Regions from separate parts of the Streptacidiphilus albus JL83 genome, predicted to be linked through region 1. Evidence: predicted binding sites of a transcription regulator. Region 1 holds the regulator's gene; the other holds the start of a gene.
What was found. Region 1 encodes HrcA, which represses chaperone genes, less so after heat shock. Its sites were predicted from a motif close to TTNGCACTCNGNNNNNCNGAGTGCNAA; they were not measured.
Positions count from the first base shown of each region.

Region 2: a site for HrcA is predicted at 2,994-3,020, ahead of groES (co-chaperone GroES). Genes of this name have one in related genera too.

Region 1 is NZ_JQML01000001.1:2,661,391-2,668,460, reverse strand. It holds gene BS75_RS11580 (hypothetical protein) at 1-344, shown strand, start outside; gene BS75_RS11575 (DUF3097 domain-containing protein) at 359-1,189, opposite strand; gene pspAB (PspA-associated protein PspAB) at 1,198-1,776, opposite strand; gene htpX (zinc metalloprotease HtpX) at 1,834-2,751, opposite strand; gene hrcA (heat-inducible transcriptional repressor HrcA) at 2,935-3,966, shown strand; partial or broken gene dnaJ (molecular chaperone DnaJ) at 4,028-5,172, shown strand; gene BS75_RS11550 (16S rRNA (uracil(1498)-N(3))-methyltransferase) at 5,254-5,997, shown strand; gene BS75_RS11545 (S41 family peptidase) at 6,056-7,070, shown strand, end outside.
Region 2 is NZ_JQML01000001.1:5,688,250-5,695,319, reverse strand. It holds gene BS75_RS24990 (MOSC domain-containing protein) at 12-671, shown strand; gene groL (chaperonin GroEL) at 785-2,416, opposite strand; gene groES (co-chaperone GroES) at 2,534-2,842, opposite strand; gene BS75_RS24975 (THUMP-like domain-containing protein) at 3,048-4,223, shown strand; gene BS75_RS24970 (Uma2 family endonuclease) at 4,256-4,861, shown strand; gene BS75_RS24965 (SDR family oxidoreductase) at 4,901-5,635, opposite strand; gene BS75_RS24960 (RrF2 family transcriptional regulator) at 5,749-6,225, shown strand; gene BS75_RS24955 (polysaccharide deacetylase family protein) at 6,256-7,070, opposite strand, start outside.

The DNA of each region.
Region 1 (7,070 bases):
GCACGCCCCACCTCGCCGACTTCGGCCCGAACCCGGGCGAGGCCACCGCCTACCGGGCCGCCGAGGACGGCACGACGCTGACCCGGCGGCTGGAATTCGCCCAGTGCGAGGAGGTCGGCTACCGCCGGCTGCTGGTGTCCTGGCGCGGCGCCCCCTTCGAGGTCCTGGCGACCACCGACGGCATCGCCACCCTGGCCCTCACCAGTGGCAACGCCGAGGAGGCCGCCTGGTTGGGCCTCTCCGCCGCCGGCCGCCACGCCTGGCGCGCCCGGGTCCCGGCGGACGACCTCGACGAGATGACCGAGGAGCTCCGCCCGCTCGCCGCGCCCGGTCCGGCCCGCTGATCACGCCGGAGCGGTCACGCCGGAGCGGTCACGAAGTCGATCAGTTCCTCGACCGCGCGCAGCAGCGTCGGGTCCAGGTCCTTGTAGGAGTTGACGGAGGCCAGGATCCGGCGCCGCCAGGCGTCTCCGGTGTCGGCCGGCCAGCCGAGGCGACGGCAGACGCCGAGCTTCCACTCCTCGCCGCGCGGCACCTCCGGCCAGGCCGGGATGCCGACCGAGGCCGGCTTCACCGCGGCCCAGACGTCGATGTAGGGGTGGCCGACCACCAGCACGTCGGCCCCGCCGACCTGCTGGACGATCCGGGACTCCTTGGAGCCCGGCACCAGGTGGTCGACCAGCACCCCCAGCCGGCGTCCCGGCTCGGGGCGGAAGGAGGCGACGATCGCCGGGAGGTCGTCGATCCCCTCCAGGTACTCCACCACCACGCCCTCGATCCGCAGGTCGTCGCCCCAGACCCGCTCGACCAGCTCGGCGTCGTGCTTGCCCTCGACGTAGATCCGGCTGGGCAGTGCCACCCGGGCCCGGACGCCCTTGACGGCCACCGATCCCGAGGCCGTCCGCGCGGGCGCGGCCGGTCCGGCGGCGGTGCCGGGGCGGACCAGGGTCACCGGCTTGCCGTCGAGCAGGAAGCCGCTCGGCGTCATCGGGAAAACCCGGACCTTGCGGTGCCGGTCCTCCAGGGTGACGGTGAAGCCCTCGGCGGTCTTCTCGACCCGCAGCACGGCCCCGCAGAAGCCGGTGACGACCTCCTCCACCACCAGGTCCCGCTCGGCGGGCACCTCGGGCGCGGGGACCGACCGCTTCCACGGCGGGGTCAGGTCGGGGCTGTAGCGGCGGCTGTCCACGGGGCGGGTCACAGGCCGGGGGCTCCCCACACCGGGAACCAGCGGGTGAGGTCCTGCTCCAGCCGCAGGTCGTTGCCGATCATCGCCTTGATCTGGATCTCCAGCGGGTTGTCCCGCTTCTCGCCGGGCAGCGGGGCGAAGGGGTAGAAGCTGCCCCGCTTGAACAGGTAGACCAGCGCCAGCCGGCGGTGCTGGACGTCGGTGAAGTTGACCAGCGAGCAGAGCAGCTGCGGCCCGAAGCCGGTGCTCTCCAGCGCGCTGTTGACCGCGTGGATGTCGTTGACCAGCGAGACGAAGTCCTCCGGGTCGTGCCGGGAGGTCAGCCAGGTGTAGCCGTAGGAGTCCCGGCTGGACTCGATCGGCGTGCCGCCCCGGCCGGTGTCGGCGTCCAGCAGCGCCTGGACGTCCTGCTGGATCTGGGCGAAGGCGCCGCCCTCGGCTGCGGCGAAGCAGACCGAGCCGACGCCGGTGGGCTTGAACCCGGCGGCGGCCTCCAGCGTGATCGCCGCCGAGGGCAGGCCGAAGAGCTGGTCCAGGTCGGGCTTGACGGGCTTGGTGCGGCCGAGCAGGGCGTCCAGGAAGCCCATGGGGGTCAGCTCCTCGGTAGGCAGGGCGGGCAGGAGGCGGTGCGGGCCCCGAAGGGGCTACTGGCGGCCGAGCTCGGCGGAGATCTTGCCGAGCTGCTCCAGCCGCTTCTCCAGCGAGGGGTGGGTCGAGAACGCGTTGCTGATCGCCTCGCTCGGCTTCAGCGCCGGGGCGAAGTAGAAGGCGTTGAACGGCTGCGCGCGGCGCAGGTCCTGGGTGGGGATGGCGGCCATCTGCCCGGTGACCTTGGTCAGCGCCGAGGCCAGCGCCGAGGGGCGGCCGGTCAGCTCGGCGGCCGAGCGGTCGGCGGACAGCTCGCGGTAGCGGGAGAGCATCCGGGTCAGCAGGAAGCTGATGGCGTAGGCGACCGCGCTGACCGCGATCACCGCGAGCATGATCATCCCGCTGTTGTCGTCCCGGTTGTCGCGGCGGTCGAAGCCGCCGAACATCCCGAACTGGACGCCCACCCTGGTGATCACACCGGCCAGCACGCCCAGGAAGCCGGCGATGGTCATCACCATCACGTCCTTGTGGGCGACGTGGGAGAGCTCGTGGGCGAGCACGCCCTCCAGCTCCTCCGGCTCCAGCCGGCGGAGCAGCCCGGTGGTGACGCAGACCACGGCGTTCTTCTCGTTGCGGCCGGTCGCAAAGGCGTTCGGTACGTCACTCTGAGCGACGGCCACCCGCGGCTTCTGCATGTCGGCCAGCGCGCAGAGCCGGTCCACGGCGCCGTGCAGCTCCGGGAACTCCTGCGGGGTGACCTCGCGGGCGCCCATGCTGAAGGCGGCGATCTTGTCGCTGAACCAGAACTGGGCGATGAACAGCCCGGCGGCGACCACGACCACGATCGGCCAGGCGCCCTTGAGCAGCACGATCAGCGCGCCGACGAAGACCACGTACAGCAGCCCGATCAGGAACATCGTCAGGACCATGCGGTTGGTCAAGCCCCGGTCGGGGGCAAAGCGTGTCCTGGCCATGACTCTCTCCTCAAAGTGTGCCTTCTCCATGCAATTCTGCCCTGTCGGGCTTACCCACAAGTACGTCCGGGGCGGCCCGGCCGTTCCGGTGGCGCACCCTTCCGCCTTACACTGGCCGGACGGGTATTGGCACTCCTTTCCCCAGAGTGCCAGAACCGACCGACCGCAGGAGGTGCGTGCCCCGTGCTTGAGGAGCGCAAGCTCGACGACCGCAAGCTCGCGGTGCTGCGTGCCATCGTCCAGGACTATGTCGGGACCGAGGAGCCGGTGGGCTCGAAGGCCCTGGTCGAACGGCACAATCTCGGCGTGTCCCCGGCCACCGTGCGTAACGACATGGCCGCACTGGAGGACGAGGGCTACATCCACCAGCCGCACACCAGCGCCGGACGGGTGCCGACCGACAAGGGCTACCGGCTCTTCGTCGACCGGTTGACCGAGGTCAAGCCACTGTCCGGGGCGGAGCGCCGAGCCATCGGCAACTTCCTGGACCACGCGCTGGACCTGGACGACGTGGTGGCCCGGACGGTGCGGCTGCTGGCGCAGCTGACCCGGCAGGTCGCGGTGGTCCAGTACCCCTCGCTCTCGCGTTCGGCCGTGCGCCACGTCGAACTGGTCTCGCTCACCCCGACCCGGGTGATGCTGGTGCTGATCACCGACACCGGCCGGGTCGAGCAGCGGCTGATCGACTGCCCCTCGGCGGTCGGCGAGACGCTGCTCGCGGACCTGCGGGCGCGGTTGAACAGCAGTGCCGGGGGCCAGCGCTTCGCCGAGGTGCCGACCCTGCTGCAGGACCTCCCCGAGGGCTTCGAGCACGAGGACCGGGGCGTGGTCACGGCCGTGCTGTCGACCCTCTTCGAGGCGCTGGCGGAGCAGACCGAGGAGCGGATCGTCATCGGCGGTTCGGCCAACCTCACCCGCTTCCCGCACGACTTCCCGCTCACCATCGCCCCCGTGCTGGAGGCCCTGGAGGAGCAGGTGGTCCTGCTGAAGTTGCTCGGAGAGACCGCGGACGCGGGCATGATGGTGCGGATCGGCCGGGAGAACGCCTACGAGGGGCTGAATTCCACGTCGGTCGTGTCGGTGGGCTACGGTTCGGGCGACGAGACCGTCGCCAAACTGGGCGTGGTCGGGCCGACGCGGATGGACTACCCGGGCACCATGGGCGCCGTCCGGGCAGTGGCGCGGTACGTCGGCCAGATCCTGGCGGCGTCCTAGCGTCCTTGCCTGAGCTGGATACTGGATCGTCGGCGCGAACGGAAACAAGCGGAGCATTTTGGTGGCCACGGACTACTACGCGGTACTCGGCGTCCGGCGTGACGCGGGTCAGGACGAGATCAAGAAGGCGTTCCGCCGTCTGGCGAGAGAACTCCATCCGGATGTCAACCCGGACCCGAAGACCCAGGAGCGGTTCAAGGAGATCAACGCCGCCTACGAGGTCCTCTCGGACCCCAACAAGCGGCAGATCTACGACCTGGGCGGTGACCCGCTCTCCGCCAACGGCGGCGGTGCGGGCCCGGCGGCTTCGGCGCCGGGGCCGGCTTCGGCTTCAGCGACATCATGGACGCCTTCTTCGGCGGCGCGGCCGGCGGCCAGCGCGGCCCGCGCTCGCGCACCCGGCGCGGCCAGGACGCGATGATCCGGATCGACATCGACCTCGAAGAGGCGGCGTTCGGCACCACCAAGGACATCCAGGTGGACACCGCCGTCGTCTGCACCACCTGCAACGGCGAGGGCGCGGCCCCCGGTACCTCCGCCCAGACCTGTGACATGTGTCGCGGTCGCGGCGAGGTGTCGCAGGTCACCCGGTCCTTCCTGGGCCAGGTCATGACCTCGCGCCCGTGCCCGCAGTGCCAGGGCTTCGGCACGGTCGTGCCGACCCCCTGCCCCGAGTGCGCCGGCGACGGCCGGGTCCGCGCCCGGCGCACCCTGACCGTGAAGATCCCGGCCGGTGTCGACAACGGCACCCGGATCCAGCTGGCCGGCGAGGGCGAGGTCGGCCCCGGCGGCGGCCCGGCCGGCGACCTCTACGTCGAGATCAGCGAGAACGCCCACTCGACCTTCCAACGGCGCGGGGACGACCTGCACTGCACGGTCACCCTGCCGATGACGGCGGCCTCGCTGGGCACCAAGGTCCCGCTGGAGACCCTGGACGGCGGCGTCGAGATCGACGTCCGTCCCGGCACCCAGTCCGGCCAGTCGATCCCGCTGCACGGGCGGGGCATCACCCACCTGCGCGGCGGCGGCCGGGGCGACCTGATAGTGCATGTCGAGGTGCAGACCCCGAGCAAGCTCGACGCCGAGCAGGAGGACCTGCTCCGCCGGCTCGCCAAGCTGCGCGGCGAGGAGCGCCCCTCGGGCACCTTCGCCCCCGGCCAGCAGGGACTCTTCTCCCGGCTGAAGGACGCGTTCAACGGGCGCTGAGCCCGTCCGCACAGAACCGACCACCGAGGGGGCGGGCCGCTGACGGCCCGCCCCCTCGGGCTCTCCCCGCTTGGAGACCATGTGACCGCCCCCGTGTTCGTCGTGGACACCGCCCGGCTCGCCCCCGTCGGGGGGGTGGTCCGCCTCGACGGGGCGGAGGGCCGGCATGCCGTCGCCGTGCGCCGGCTGACCGTCGGCGAGCAGGTGGTGCTCACCGACGGCGCCGGAGCCGGGGTGTCCGGCGAGGTCTGCGGCGTCGAGGGCAAGGACGTGCTGGAGGTCCGGGTCGGCGGGCTGCTGGCCGAGCCCGCTCCCGAGCTCCGGCTGGTCGTGGTCCAGGCACTGCCCAAGGGCGACCGGGGCGAGCTGGCGGTCGAGCTGATGACCGAGGTCGGCGTGGACGAGGTGGTGCCCTGGGCGGCCTCCCGCTGCATCACCCAGTGGAAGGGCGAGCGCGGGGCGAAGGCGCTGGCGAAGTGGCGGGCCACCGCCCGCGAGGCCGGCAAGCAGTCCCGCCGGCTCCGCTTCCCGACCGTCGCGGAACCGATGAGCACCCGGCAGGTCGCCGAACTGCTGGCCGGCGCGGCGCTGGGCGCGGTGCTGCACGAGGAGGGCGCCCAGCCGCTGGCGGACGCCACCCTGCCGGCCTCCGGCGACGTGGTGCTGGTCGTCGGCCCGGAGGGCGGGGTCTCCCCGGACGAGCTGGCGCGTTTCGCCGAGGCCGGCGCGGCCCCGGTCCGGCTGGGCCGCTCGGTGCTGCGGACCTCCACCGCCGGCGTGGCCGCCGGGGCGCTGCTGCTCGGCCGCAGCGGGCGCTGGAGCTGAGCCCGGAGCCGCGGAACGCACCCTGTCGAACGGTCAGCGGCGCGGTTACTGTGGCCGGGTGACTCCACCCGCGGGTTGGTTCCGGTATCCCCATCTGCATGACGGACTGGTCGCCTTCGTGGCCGAGGACGACGTCTGGCTGGCCCCGGTCGAGGGCGGCCGGGCCTGGCGGGTGAGCGCGGACCGGGCGCCGGTGAGCCGTCCCCGGTTCTCCCCGGACGGCACGCTGCTGGCCTGGACCTCCAGCCGGGACGGGGCGCCGGAGGTGCACGTCGCCCCGGTCGAGGGCGGCCCGGCGCGGCGGCTGACCCACTGGGGCAGCGCGAAGACCGCGGTGGCCGGCTGGACCGCCGAGGGCGAGGTGCTGGCGCTCAGCTCGGTCGGCCGGATGTCCGGGGTGCATGTCTGGGCCTTCGCGGTGCCGCTGGACGGCGGCCCGGCCCGGGAACTGCCGTACGGGCGGGTGAGCGCGGTCGCCGCCGAGCCCGGCGGCGCGCGGGTGCTGCTCGGCAGCGCCGGGATGGGCGTGGAGCCGGCGCGCTGGAAGCGCTACCGGGGCGGCACGGCCGGCAAGCTCTGGCTGGGCACGCCCGGCACGGACGGCGCCGAGGGGGACTTCGCCAGGATCCACGCCGACCTCGACGGCAACATCGACTCGCCGATGTGGGTGGGGGAGCGGATCGCCTTCCTCAGCGACCACGACGGCCAGGGCCGGCTCTGGTCCAGCCTGCCGGACGGCTCCGACCTGCGCAGCCACGGCGAACACGACTTCTACGCCCGCAACGCCTCGACCGACGGCGTCCGGGTCGTCCACCACAGCGGCGGCGACCTCTGGCTGGTCGACGACCTGGAGCAGGCCCGGCCGCGCCGGCTGGAGATCCGCCTCGGCGGCCCGTCGACCGGGCGGCTGCCCTACCCGGTCCAGGCCGGCCGCTACCTGGGCGCCGTCCAGCCGGACGCCGAGGGCCGGTCCAGCCTGGTCGAGGTGCGCGGCACGATCCACCGGGTGACCCACCGGGACGGCCCGGCGCGGGTGCTGGCCGACGCGCCGGGCGTCCGCCACCGGCTGCCCC
Region 2 (7,070 bases), 3.0 Mb from region 1:
ACCCTCGTCCCATGGGGAAGCTACTGTCAGTGAACGTCGGCCGCGCCCGCCCGACCGAGCACAGCGACATCGGCGCGACCGCGATCGACAAGCGTTCGGTCGAGCACCGGGTGACGGTCGCCGCCCCGGGCCCGCGCGGCACCGAGGGCAGCAGCGGCAGCGGCATCGTCGGCGACCGGGTCTGCGACCACCGCCACCACGGCGGGGACGACCAGGCGGTCTACGCCTACAGCCGCGAGGAGCTGGACCTCTGGGAGCGGGAGCTCGGCCGGGAGCTGCCCAACGGCGTCTTCGGCGAGAACCTGACCACGCTGGGGCTGCCGACCACCGACGCGCTGATCGGCGAGCGCTGGCTGATCGGCCCGGAGGTGGTGCTGGAGGTCTGCGCCACCCGGATCCCCTGCCGGACCTTCGCCGGCTGGCTGGAGGAGCAGGGCTGGATGAAGCGGTTCACCCAGCGGGCGCTCCCCGGCGCCTACCTACGGGTGATCACTCCCGGCGAGATCCGGGCCGGCGACGAGCTGACCGTGCTGTCGCGCCCCGCGCACGCGGTGACCAGCGGCGTGGTCTTCCGGGCGCTGACGCTGGAGCCCGACCTGCTGCCGCTGCTGCTGGACGTCGAGGCGCTCGGCCCGCACCAGCGGAAGCACGCGGAGCGCCGGGTGCGCTGACCGGCCGGGCCGCCCCGCGCCGGCGGCGTCCGGACCCGCGGCACGCCGGAGGCCCGGCCCCGCAGCGTGACGCTGGCGGGACCGGGCCTCCGGACTACTGACCGTACGGTGCGTCAGTGGGAGTGGCCGTGGCCACCGTGGGAGTGACCCGCGGAGGGCTCCTCCTCGGCCGGCTTCTCGACGACCAGGGTCTCCGTGGTGAGCAGCAGCGACGCGATGGACGCGGCGTTCTGCAGCGCGGAGCGGGTGACCTTGACCGGGTCGATGACGCCGGCCTTGATCAGGTCGCCGTACTCGCCGGTCGCGGCGTTGTAGCCCTGGCCCTCTTCGAGCTCCGCCACCTTGGTGGTGATGACGTAGCCCTCAAGGCCCGCGTTCTGGGCGATCCAGCGCAGCGGCTCGACCAGCGCGCGGCGGACGACCGCGACACCGACGGCCTCGTCGCCGGACAGGCCGAGGCCGCCGTCGAGCACCTTCTGGGCGTGGACGAGGGAGGCGCCGCCACCGGCGACGATGCCCTCCTCGACCGCCGCGCGGGTCGCCGAGATGGCGTCCTCAAGACGGTGCTTCTTCTCCTTGAGCTCGACCTCGGTGGCAGCGCCGACCTTGATCACGCAGACCCCGCCGGCCAGCTTGGCCAGGCGCTCCTGCAGCTTCTCGCGGTCCCAGTCCGAGTCGGTGTTCTCGATCTCGGCCTTGATCTGCGCGACGCGGCCCGCGACCTCGGACGCCTCACCGGCGCCGTCGACGACGGTGGTGTTGTCCTTGGAGACGGTGACGCGGCGGGCGGAGCCGAGCGACTCCAGACCGGCCTGGTCGAGCTTGAGGCCGACCTCCTCGGCGATGACGGTGGCACCGGTGAGGGTGGCCAGGTCGCCGAGCATGGCCTTGCGGCGGTCGCCGAAGCCGGGGGCCTTCACCGCGACGGCGTTGAAGGTGCCGCGGATCTTGTTCACCACGAGGGTGGACAGCGCCTCGCCGTCGACGTCCTCGGCGATGATCAGCAGCGGCTTGCTGGAGCCGCCCTGGAGGATCTTCTCCAGCAGCGGGAGCAGGTCCTGGATCGAGGAGATCTTGCCCTGGTGGATGAGGATGTACGGGTCCTCCAGGACCGCCTCCATCCGCTCCTGGTCGGTGACCATGTAGGGCGACAGGTAACCCTTGTCGAACTGCATGCCCTCGGTGAACTCGAGCTCCAGGCCGAAGGTGTTCGACTCCTCGACGGTGATGACACCGTCCTTGCCGACCTTGTCCATCGCCTCGGCGATCAGCTCGCCGACCTCGGTGTCCTGGGCGGACAGCGCGGCCACGGCGGCGATGTCCTCCTTGCCGTCGATCTCGCGGGCGACCGAGAGCAGGTGGTCGGACACGGCCTTGACGGCGGCGTCGATGCCCTTCTTCAGCCCGGAGGGGCCGGCGCCGGCGGCGACGTTGCGCAGACCCTCGTTGACGAGCGCCTGGGCCAGGACGGTCGCGGTGGTGGTGCCGTCACCCGCGATGTCGTTGGTCTTGGTGGCGACCTCCTTGACGAGCTGCGCGCCAAGGTTCTCGTACGGGTCGTCGAGCTCGACCTCACGGGCGATGGTGACACCGTCGTTGGTGATGGTCGGAGCGCCGAACTTCTTGTCGATGACGACGTTGCGGCCCTTGGGGCCGATCGTCACCTTCACGGTGTCGGCCAGCTTGTTGACGCCACGCTCGAGCGAGCGGCGGGCGTCCTCGTCGAACTTCAGGATCTTCGCCATGCTTAGGGTTTCCCTCTCAAACAACCATGCCCGGGCACCCGGTCTCACTCAGTGATGACTGGGGCCCGGGCGGGTCACGACTCTGCGGTCAGCGTCGCAGCTGCAGACAGCTGGGTCCTACTTCTCGACGATCGCGAGGACGTCGCGAGCCGAGAGGACGAGGTACTCCTCGCCGTTGTACTTGACCTCGGTGCCGCCGTACTTGCTGTAGAGCACGATGTCGCCGACGGCGACGTCGAGCGGCAGGCGCTGGCCGTCCTCGAAGCGACCCGGGCCCACGGCCAGGACAACGCCCTCCTGGGGCTTCTCCTTGGCGGTGTCCGGAATGACCAGGCCAGAGGCCGTGGTCTTCTCGGCTTCGAGCGGCTGGACCACAATGCGGTCCTCGAGCGGCTTGATGGCAACCTTGGAGCTGGTGGTCGTCACGTTCCGACCTCCCCCTTCGGAGATCACGGGGTGATTCATGTCTTGGGTCGCGAAGATTGGTATGGCGCAGCCGTCGTCGCGGTGCCGGAAACGCCTCTTCGCGGGTTAGCGCTCTCCAGTGGAGAGTGCCAACGACGACACTAGGCCGCGCTTAGCACTCAGTCAACCAGAGTGCCAACGAGTCGCTTACGCGATGATGAACGGTGTGGAGATCGAATCGTTCCGGGCCCTGCTGACCGACGAGGGCCAGGCGCTGCTGGCCGAGCTGCGCGACCATGCGCCCGGGGAGGAGCTGGCGGTGGCGACCAGGCTGCGCCGCGACCACCCGGCCGAGCTGGTGTCCGCCGCGATCGCGCAGGCGCGGCTGCGGCAGCGGGCGGTGGCCAAGTTCGGCGCGGCCGACGCGGCGCGGATGTACTTCACCCCAGACGGGGTCGAGCAGGCGACCCGCACCAGCGTCGCCGAGTGGCGGGCACGGCGCTTCGCCGCGCTCGGCGTGCGGCGGCTGGCGGACCTCTGCTCCGGCGTCGGCGGCGACGCCATCGCCCTGGCCAGGGCCGGGATCTCGGTCCTCGCTGTCGACCGCTCCCCGCTGACCTGCGCCGTCGCCGAGGCCAACGCCGCGGCACTGGGCCTGGACGGGCTGATCGAGCAGCGCTGCGCGGACGTCGCCGAGATCGACCCGGCCGGCTTCGACGCGGTCTTCGTGGACCCGGCCCGGCGGGGCGGCCGGGGCCGGATCTTCGACCCCGAGGCCTACTCGCCGCCGCTCAGCTGGGCCGTCGGCGCGGCCCGGCAGAGCGCGTACGCGGCGTTGAAGGTGGCGCCCGGGATTCCGCACGAGGCCGTGCCGGAGGGCGCGGAGGCCGAGTGGGTCTCCGACGGCGGCGACGTCAAGGAGGCCGTGCTCTGGTTCGGCACCGGGGCAGAACAACCCCATCGAGCGACCCTGCTGCCCGGCGGTGACAGCCTCACCGGCGGCCGGCTCCCCGACCCCGAGCCGGGACCGGTCCGCCGCTACCTCTACGAACCGGACGGCGCGGTGATCCGCGCCCACCTGGTCGCCGAGGTCGCCGAACAGCTCGACGCCACGCTGATCGACCCCAGCATCGCCTACCTCACCACCGACACCCTGCGCCCCAGCGCGTACGCCACGGCGTACGAGATCACCGACACCCTCCCCTTCGGCCTGAAGAAGCTCAAGGCCCTGCTCCGCGAGCGCGGCGTGGGCACCGTCGTGATCAAGAAGCGCGGCTCGGCGATCGAACCCGAGGAGCTCCGCCGCAAACTCAAACCCGAAGGAGTGAACTCCTGCACGGTGATCCTCACCCGGGTGGCGGGCGCCCCGATGATGCTGCTGGGGCAGCCCGCCCGGGCGTAGCCTGGCAGGAGCATCCCAGGGAGGACAGCGAAATGACCGCCGACCCCGTGACCGAGCCCATGCCTCGTGACCCCATCGATCTGCTGATCGCGCTGGAGGAAGCCGCCGGCTATCCGATCCGGCCCGAGTACATCGAGGGGACGGTCATCATTCCTCCGCAGCCTGACGACAACCACAACTCCGGGGCAGTCAAGCTGGTCGTCCAGCTGCACATGGCGGGGTGGACACTCGCTGGGATGGGCAACGGCTACACCACCCAGTCCGAGCTGCCTCATGGCCAGGCGCTGGTGATCCCGGATTTCTATGTCCAGCACCGCGAACCGACCGACTTGGACGAGGCGTTCCGCAAGACTCACAAGGGCTGGTACCCCATCAATCTGCTGGCCCTGGTGGGTGAGATCACCTCCAGCAATCGAGAGACCGACATCGAGCCCAAGTACCGCACGTACGCCACTGCGGCGGTGCCCGTATACGTCATCGTCGACCGACGGGACGGCATGGTCCACGTGCACAGCGAACCCGATCCGGACACGAGGCGCTACCGCATTCACAGCAGCGCCCCGTTGGGCGGCAAGCTGCCGCTGCCCGCCCCGTACCCGGTCCTCGACACCGCGCCGCTGGTCCGGGCGGGAGGCTAGACCGCTCGCTCGCGGGCGGCCCCGATCCCCGGCGGTGGGTCAGCCGGCCAGCCAGGCGCGGTAGTCGGTGGTGGCCAGCGGGGTGCCGGGGCGGGCGGTGATCGCGGCGCCGGGGACGTGCGCGAAGGGGCCGGCCGTGGGGTCGGTGACCACCGTGCGCCGGTCCCCGCAGGCGGCGAGGGTGATCCGGCCGAGCTCGTCCAGCGGGAAGACCTCGGGCCCGGCGACGTCCAGGATCCCGCCCAGCGGGGCGCCGAGGGCGACCTCCGCCAGCGCCCGGGCGACGTCGGCGGCGGCGACCGGCTGGATCGGGGTGGCCGGCAGCCGGACGGTGTCCGCGTCGGCGGTCCAGCTCATGATCTCCTCGACGAACTCGAAGAACTGGGTCGCGCGGACGATGGAGTACCCGACCGGACCGGCCTTGACCAGGCCCTCCTGGAGCACCTTGGCCCGGTAGTAGCCGAGGTCGGGGACCAGGTCCACGCCGACGATGGACAGCAGCACGACCTGGCCGACACCGCCCCGCCCGGCGGCGGCGAGGAGGTTGCCGGTCGCGGTCGAGAAGAAGGCGGCGGAGCTGTCGTCGCTGGTGGGCGACTGGCTGACGTCGATGACGGCGTCGGCCCCGGCCACCGCTTCGGCCAGTCCCGCGCCGGTGAGCAGGTCCACGCCGGTGGACCTGGCGTGCGGCAGGGCCTCGTGCCCGGCCGCACGCAGGTGCTCCACCACCCGCGCCCCGATCCGCCCGGTCCCACCGATCACCGAGAACTTCATGACAGACCCCTCCCGAAAACTCGGACAACTTATGTCCGAGACAATACCCGGACAACCTTTGCCCGCGATACCGGGATGTCGCCCGGGGTGCGGGATAGGCTGGCGCGGTGAAGATGTCGGGCGGGGTGGAGTGGGCGCTGCACTGCTGCGTCGTGCTCACCACCAGCAGCACACCGGTGCCGGCGGCCCGGCTGGCCGAACTGCACGACGTCTCCGCCAGCTATCTCGCCAAGCAGCTCCAGGCCCTGTCCCGAGCCGGTCTGATCCACTCGACCCAGGGGAAGTCCGGCGGCTACACGCTGACCCGCGACCCCGGGGCGGTCAGCATGCTCGACGTCGTCGAGGCCGTCGACGGCCCCGGTCCCGCGTTCAGCTGCACCGAGATCCGGCAGCGCGGCCCGCTGGCCGCGCCCCCCTCGGTCTGCGCCACACCCTGCGCCATCGCCCGGGCGATGGCCGCCGCCGAGGACGCCCGGCGGCAGGTCCTCGCCGCGGTCACCATCGCCGACCTGACCCGGCAGGTCGGCGCCGACCACGGGCCCCGGGTGATGAACGGCATCCGCGACTGGCTGACCGCGACCGGCGGTTGAGCCCGGTCGGCGGTTGAGCCCGGTCGCGGGCTACGGCTGCTGGATGTAGTCGTCCAGGCGGGCCACGCTGAAGCCCTGCTCCTCGATCCGCTTGACCATGTTGGCGAACATCTTGGTCATCGACTCGCCCTTGAGCTCGGACGGGCCCCGGAAGTGGGCCAGGATGATGTCGCCGTCCTGGAGCTTGCGGTCCGCGGTCTGGTACTCCAGGCCGGTGATCTCCATGGTCTCGGTCCAGTAGACGATGGCGCGCGGACCGCAGGCCTGGACCGCCTCGTTGAGGCTGGACGAGTACGCGCCCGCGCCGTACGGGGGGCGGAACAGGAACGGGGCGGTGCCGTACTGGGTGGTCAGGATCTTCTGGTCGCCGCAGACCTCGTTCTGCTGCTGCGCCTCGGAGATGGTGTTCATCGCCGGGTGGTGCAGGGTGTGGTTCTGGATGCTGTTGCCCAGCGCCTGCAGTGGCTTGAAGTACCCGTAGTCGTCCTTGATCGTGTCGTTCATCAGGAACATCGTGATCGGGATCTTCAGGTCCTGCATCATCTGGATGAACTTCGGGTCCTTCTCCGCACCGTCGTCCACGGTGATGAAGACGACCTTCTGGTCGGTCGGGACCTGCTTGATCACCGGGACCTTGCCGGTCCGGGTCAGCTTGATCGGACGGTCGACCGGGGGCGCCGGGGCGGGGACGAGCGGCTTGAGGCCCCACTTCGCCCAGAGCGCGGTGTTCGCCGCCACCGAGTCCTGCGAGTCCGAGCCGGTGGTGGCCCCGGAGCTCGCCGTGGCCGCGTCGCCCGGCGCCGCCGGGGACGGGAGCGGCACCGGCGGCGCGGCGCTGCTGCAGG